2 regions of the Azospirillum sp. HJ39 genome follow, and region 2 is predicted to be linked to the other one. Evidence: riboswitches for the same ligand, from Rfam matches in the RefSeq annotation. Region 2 holds a riboswitch; the other holds the start of a gene.

Region 1 (3,454 bases), on a different replicon from region 2:
GTTCAGCGGCGTGGAAACCAGTGTGCCGACGCGGACCAGCGGCAGCCCCTCTGCCACATGCAGGATCAGCTGCGGCTGGTAGGACACGGCGAGGTCGGTCTTGCCGGCGGCGACCAGCTTGGGCGGGTCGTTGGGATCGGCCGGCGCGGTCAGCGTCACGTCGAGCCCGGCATCCTTGAAGAAGCCCTTCTCCTGGGCGACGACCAGCGGGGCATGGTCCGGGTTGACGAACCAGTCGAGCATCACGGACAGCTTGTCCTGGGCCAGCGCCGGCAGCGCGGTCATCAGGCTGGCGGTCATCAGGCTGGCGGCCATCAGGGCAGCGGCGAACAGGTGCTTCATCGGGCGTCTCTTCCCTTCGGGGGGTGGGTCATGGATCGGCGTCATGGATCGGCGTCATCCGCCGGCTGGGTATCGGATTGCCAGGGCAGCGCGCGCCGGGCGAGCGCGTCGACGGCGGCATAGAGCGTCACCGCGAACAGCCCCAGCACCAGCACGGCGGCAAACAGAAGGTCGATCTGCATGCGGGCGTTGGCATGCAGCATCAGGTAGCCGAGGCCGGAGGAGGAGCCGACCCATTCGCCGATCACCGCCCCGATGGGGGCCACGGCGGCGGCCACCCGCACGCCGGACCAGAAGGCGGGCAGGGCGGCCGGCAGGCGGATGGTCCACAGGATGGCGGCGGGCGAGGCGCCCATGGTACGGGCAAGGTCGAGCCAGCCCGGATCGGTGCGGCGCAGCCCGTCGAACAGCGCCGTCGTCACCGGGAAATAGATGACCAGCACCGCCATGGCGATCTTGGACGCCATGCCGTAGCCCAGCCACAGCACCAGCAGCGGCGCCAGCGCGAAGACCGGGATCGCCTGGCTGACCAGCAGCAGCGGCATCAGCCAGCGCCGGGCGGTGCGGAAGCGCGCCAGCAGCAGCGCGCTGACCGTGCCCAGGGCCACGCCGGCGACCAGCCCGACCAGGATCTCCGCCAGCGTGGTCAGCCCATGGCTCAGCAGCAGCGGCGCCTGCCGCCGCATGGCGTCGGCCACCGCCAGCGGGCCGGGCAGCAGGTAGCGCGGCAGGCCGGTGGCCCAGACCAGCGCCTGCCAGCCGGCGGCCAGCACGGCAAGGGTGACCGCGGCGCGCAGCAGCGCCCTCATTCCGCCAGCCTCCGCAGCAGCTCGGCCTGGAGCGCCAGCAGGGCGGGATCGTCGACGCGGCGCGGGACCGCGCCGGCGGGCTCCAGCGCCGGCCCCATGGTGGCGGGACGGCCGGTCATCACATGCAGGCGGTCGCCGAGCCGCAGCGCCTCCAGCGGGTCGTGGGTGACCATCAGCACGGTGCGGCCGGCCAGCGTCTCCGCCGCCGTCTCCTGGAGACGCAGGCGGGTGATGGCGTCGAGCGCCGAGAAGGGCTCGTCCATCAGGACCAGCGGCTTGTCCTCCATCAGCGTGCGGGCGAGCGCCACGCGCTGCCGCTGGCCGCCGGACAGGGCGGCGGGGCGGTCGCGCTCGCGGCCCGCCAGCCCGACGCGCTCCAGCAGGGCGCGGGCGCGCTCCACCCGCGCGGCATCGGGCCGGCGGTGGCGCAGCCGGTCGCCCAGCAGCACATTGTCGAGGACGGTCAGCCAGGGCAGCAGCAGATCCTGCTGCGCCATGTAGGCGATGCGGCCGGCCAGCGGCCGGCGGTCGCCGGTGACGACGGCGGTGGGCGGCTCCGGCTCTGCCAGCCCGGCGAGGATGCGCAGCAGCGTGGTCTTGCCGACACCGCTCGGGCCCAGCAGGCAGGTGGTCTTCCCCGCCGGCAGGTCCAGGGTCAGGTCGGAGAACAGAAGCGTGCCGCCATAGGTCAGCCGCGCCCCTGCAATGGTGACCGACAGGGGGGTCATCGCGGACATGAGCGCGGGGAGGAGGGACAGGTCCGGGGATGCGTCTTATCTGGCATCACTGATCCCTACGCCGGCATGAACCGGATCAGGTTCCAGGGGTCGTCCCGCAACGGGACCTCTCAGCCGCCCATCGGCTCCCCCCAGTGAAGGCGGCGACTATAGGCGCGGACGATCCGTGACCGCAAGCATCGCCGGCACCGCCTCCCATCCTGCGGAAGCACCATCGGCGCTTGACCGGGCGGCAACGCCGCCTAGTTTCCGGGGGACATGACGGAGTTCCTCCCCTGACCACGCCGTTCCGCACCCCGCTGTTCATCGGTGGCGAGATCTACCGCGGCTCGACCTATGGGCCGAAGCACCCGCTGGCGATCCCGCGCGTCTCGACCGCCATCGACCTCAGCCGCGCCATGGGATGGCTGCCGGATCAGGTCTATCTCGACACCCATGTCGCCAGCGAACGCGAACTGGCGCGCTTCCATACCCTCGACTACATCGCGGCGCTGAAGCGGGCGGAGGCGGAGCAGCGGGTGGACGAGGCGACGGCGGCCCGCCACAATCTCGGCAAGCTGGAGAACCCGGTCTTCGCCGAGATGTACCGGCGGCCGGCCCACAGCAGCGGCTCGGCCCTCCAGGCGGCGCGGCTGCTGGGGGATCGGCCAGCCGGTCTGGTCTATGCCCCGGCCGCCGGCACCCATCATGCGCGCCGCGACCGGGCCAGCGGATTCTGCTACTTCAACGCGCCGGTGCTCGGCATCCTGGAACTGCTCGACCATGGGCTGGAGCGGGTGCTGTATGTCGATCTCGACGCCCACCATGGCGATGGGGTGGAGGAGGCGTTCGCCGACGACGACCGGGTGCTGACCGTCTCGGTCCACGAGGATGGGCGTTGGCCCTACACCGGCAGGGCCGAGGACCGGGCCGGCGGGATGGCCCGCAACCTGCCGGTGCCGCCCGGCTTCAACGACAGCGAGATGGAGCATGTGATGGAGGCGGCGGTGCTGCCGCTGGCCCGTGCCTTCCGTCCGCAGGCGATGGTGATCCAGACCGGGGCCGATGCGCTGGCCGAGGATCCGCTGAGCCGGCTGGAGCTATCCAACCGCGCGCTGTGGAATGCGGTGGCGGCTCTGCTGCCGCTGGCGCCGCGGGTGCTGGCGGTCGGCGGCGGCGGCTACAATCCTTGGTCGGTCGGGCGCTGCTGGGCCGGGATCTGGGCGGTGATGAACGGCATCGACCCGGCGCAGCCGCCCACGCCGGAGGCGGAGGCGGTGCTGCGGTCATTGACCTGGAGCCGCGCCGCCGGCCGCAATCCGCCCGCCCATTGGTTCACCACCATCGCCGACGTTCCGCGGCCGGGGCCGGTGCGCGACGCGGTCAAACGGGTGGCGGAGATGGCGCTGTCCTGAGACCTTGCGGCCACCCGCGCCGTGGCCTGGTCGGGCAGGATGAAATCGGACCGAACCGTGACGATTCGTTGACGGATGCGGATTGTTTGTTGATTCTCGTTCGTCTGTGGCTGCGCCGTTTCCACCGCGTCCGGCGGACGGGACGGCACAGGTTTCAGGGGGAGAACGGGCG
Region 2 (3,454 bases):
GCCTCCGGGTAGCCCACCGCCTCCGTCAGCATCAGCGACAGCACGTCGACCGGATTCTCGCCGATGACCAGGATCACCAGCCCCGACAGCACGAAGGCCGCGACGAGGTTGAGGACCGGCAACAGCGCATACCCGACCCAGCCCGGCACGGCGCCCGGCTGTCCCTTGACCGACCCGCTCAGAACCACCGGCGTCTCCTGATCAACCCATGCCTGGAGTCTTAACCGGCAACCCCTGCGCTGACCAAGCATTTCGTCGGAAGGCGGATCGAGGCGGATCCCGAACTTAGAAGCGTTACAAAAATCTTGCCGCGGCGCAGCAATCTGGCATGATCCTTATCCATACAAACTGTATGGCTATGGAGCACGCCCGATGCCGCTCGACATTCCGCAGACCTTCCGCCACCACGTCTTCTGCTGCGCCCAGCAGCGCCCGCCCGGCCATCCCCGCGGCAGCTGCGCCGCCAAGGGCGCGCATCCGCTGTGGCAGCGGCTGGACCAGAAAATCCAGGGCAAGGGGCTGGCCGACATCGGCATGGCGATGACCGGATGCCTCGGCTTCTGTTCCGCCGGGCCGCTGATGGTGGTCTATCCGGAGGGCATCTGGTATCGCCCTGAGACGCCCGAAGACATCGACGAGATCGTGGACTCGCATCTGGTCAACGACGCGCCGGTGGAACGGCTGGTGATGGTGCTGACCCGGTGATCGGCTGAGCGGCCGGCCGGGCGGCGGAAGCGCTGCGCCGGTCTGACCTGCGGTTGTGGCATTGGGACGCGGCAAGGATTGCCCATAATGTGGGCAACCTCCGCCATTGCCGTCCCGATTCCCTGCCATGACCGACGCCGAGACCGCCGATCTGCTGCCAGCCGAGACCGATTCGGTTCCCTACGCCGTCGGCTGCTTCCTGATCGCCATCCTGCTGTTCGCGGCGATGGATACGCTTATCAAGGTCCTGACGGCCGATTACCCGGTGCCGCAATTGATGTTCGTGCGCTCGCTGGTCGCCTTCCTGCTGGTGGGTGGCTATACGCTGGTGCGCGGCGGCGGGATCGCGGCGATGCGGACGCGGCGGCCCTGGGGCCATGTCTGGCGCTCCTTCGCCGGCCTGATCTCGATGGGCTGTTTCTTCTATGCCTTCAGGGAACTGCCGCTCGCCGACGTCTATGTGCTGAGCTTCGCCGGTCCGCTGTTCATCACCGCGCTGTCGGCCCCGCTGCTGGGCGAGCCGGTGGGCTGGCGCCGCTGGGCCGCCGTGGTCGTGGGATTCGGCGGTGTGGTGGTGATGGCGCAGCCGTCGGCCGGGGCGCCGCTGGTGCCGGTGCTGGTCGGTCTGGCCGCCGCGCTGTTCTATGCCCTGGCGGCGCTGGCGGTGCGTGGCCTGTCGCGGACCGAGACCAGCGCATCGATCGTGCTTTATCTCCTGTTGACGACGACGGTGGTGAGCGGCGCGCTCGCGGTCCCGGTCTGGACGGCGCCGACCGCCCTCGGATTGGGGCTGATGTCGCTGGTGGGGATGCTCGGCGCCGGGGCGCAGGTGCTGCTGACCCAGGCCTTCCGCCGGGCGCCGCCGGCGGTGGTGGCGCCGTTCGAATATACCGGCATGGTGTGGGCCAGCCTGTTCGGCTGGCTGGTGTTCGGCGACCTGCCGACGGTGCCGGTGCTGGCCGGTGCCATGGTCATCATCGGCAGCGGTCTCTATATCCTGCATCGTGAAACGATGATGGCACGCCGCCGGCTGGGTTCTTGACAATAGGCGCTTGGCGGCGACACTCTCGCCGTTCGTTCACGGCTGGGGTGCCTGTGCCGACGCATGCTGTGCGGACGCATGGGCTGAGACACACCCATCGAACCTGATCCGGGTCATGCCGGCGAAGGGAGCCGACCGGATCCGCAAGGCGGCTCCGTTCCTCCGCGTCGCCACGCTGCCGGCGCGCGTAGGGAGTTACAGGTCATGCGGCGCACGCTTTCCCTTCTGATCGGCCTGCTGGCGGCCACGTCGGCGCTGCCATACACCGGCGCCCGGGCCGACGATGCCCTGTCCTTTCCGGTGCTGGTGCCGCTGACCGGCTTCCTGTCGCTGGAGGGCACCAGCCAGCGCAACGGCGCGGTGCTGGCGCTGAAGCAGACCCCGGCCGGCATCGCCATCGCATCCGAAGTGGTCGACACCGGCACCTCGCCGGAAGCGGCGGTGACTGCGCTGGAGCGCGCTGCCGGCGGCGGCACGGTGGGCGCGGTCGCCGCCAGCATGCTCGGCACCCAGATGCTGGCGATGCTGCCGCTGGCGCAGGAGCTGAAGCTGCCCCTTGTCACCGTCTCCGGCACCGCGTCGATCACCGAGCAGGGCAACCCCTGGGTCTTCCGCTTCTTCCCCGGCGACGCGGTGACCAAATCCGCCCATGCCCGCTATGTGGTGGAGGAGCTGGGCAAGCGGCGGCCCGCCGTCATCTACCAGACCACCGCCTACGGCCAGAGCGGCAAGACGCATCTCGACGCCGCCTTCAAGGCGCTGGGCGTCGCGCCGGTGTTCGAGGAGGGGGTGGACCCCGCCGCCAAGGATCTGCTGCCGGTTCTGACCAAGGCGCTGGCCGCCAAGCCCGACGTGCTGGTGCTGCACCTGCATTCCGGCCCGACCGCGCTGCTGCTGAAGCAGGCCGCGTCCAGCGGCGTGACGGTGCCGATCGTCGCCGGCTCCGCCATGCACCAGCCGAGCACCGCGGCCCTGCTGGAGCCGGCGGAGTTGAAGGGCGTCTGCGCCGAGACGGCGGCCTCGCCGGTTTCCGGCGGCTCGCCGGAGGTCGAGGCCTTCACCGACGCCTACCGCGCCGCCTTCGGCAAGGAGCCGGACGCCTTCGCGCTCGGCCAGTATGATGGCATGACCATGGTGCTGGAGGCGGTGAAGGCCGGCGCCCGCAGCCCGGACGCCATCCGCAAGGCGCTGGCGGCCGGAAGCTTCAAGGGCCTCGCCATGACCTACCGGTCGGACGGCAAGGGCAACATGGCCCATTCCGCCGTCATCGTCTGTTATGACGGGACCAGCCGTGTGCCGGCGCTGGTCAAGCGTTACGACGACCCGACGCTTGCGGCGAAGTGACGGATGGCGGCGCTTCAACTGCTGGTCAACGGCGTGGCGCTGGGGGCGGCCTACGCCCTGGTGGCGCTCGGATTCGTGCTGGTGCTGAACGCCACCTCGGCGGTGAATTTCGCCCAGGGCGACCTCGTGATGGCCGGCGGGCTGCTGGCGGTGGCGCTGGCGCCGCTCATTCCTCTTCCGGGCATCGTGCTGCTGCCGGCGGTGCTGGTCCTGATGGCCGGGCTCGGGCTGCTGCTGGCGCTGGCGGCCTATCTGCCGCTGCGGCGCCGGCCGCCGGTGTCGGTCTTCATCAGCACCATCGCCGTCGGCATCGTCCTGCAGAACGGCGCCGCCATCCTGTTCGGGCCGGAGCCGCGCGCCGCC

The links. Region 2 has a riboswitch for thiamine pyrophosphate ahead of ABMY26_RS28120 (ABC transporter substrate-binding protein). Riboswitches for the same ligand answer to the same signal wherever they lie in the genome.
Region 1: it holds a riboswitch for thiamine pyrophosphate, as region 2 does, so the genes downstream of both, ABMY26_RS20900 (ABC transporter ATP-binding protein) here and ABMY26_RS28120 (ABC transporter substrate-binding protein) in region 2, are expected to answer to the same signal.

What each region holds. Positions count from the first base shown of each region.
Region 1 is NZ_CP167911.1:1,621,006-1,624,459, reverse strand. Features, by position in the region: gene ABMY26_RS20910 (ABC transporter substrate-binding protein) at 1-342, opposite strand, end outside; gene ABMY26_RS20905 (ABC transporter permease) at 384-1,151, opposite strand; gene ABMY26_RS20900 (ABC transporter ATP-binding protein) at 1,148-1,879, opposite strand; TPP riboswitch at 1,924-2,030, opposite strand; gene ABMY26_RS20895 (acetoin utilization protein AcuC) at 2,110-3,282, shown strand.
Region 2 is NZ_CP167912.1:99,192-102,645, reverse strand. Features, by position in the region: gene ABMY26_RS28135 (ABC transporter permease) at 1-188, opposite strand, end outside; gene ABMY26_RS28130 (ferredoxin) at 373-705, shown strand; gene ABMY26_RS28125 (DMT family transporter) at 833-1,747, shown strand; TPP riboswitch at 1,781-1,894, shown strand; gene ABMY26_RS28120 (ABC transporter substrate-binding protein) at 1,952-3,091, shown strand; gene ABMY26_RS28115 (branched-chain amino acid ABC transporter permease) at 3,095-3,454, shown strand, end outside.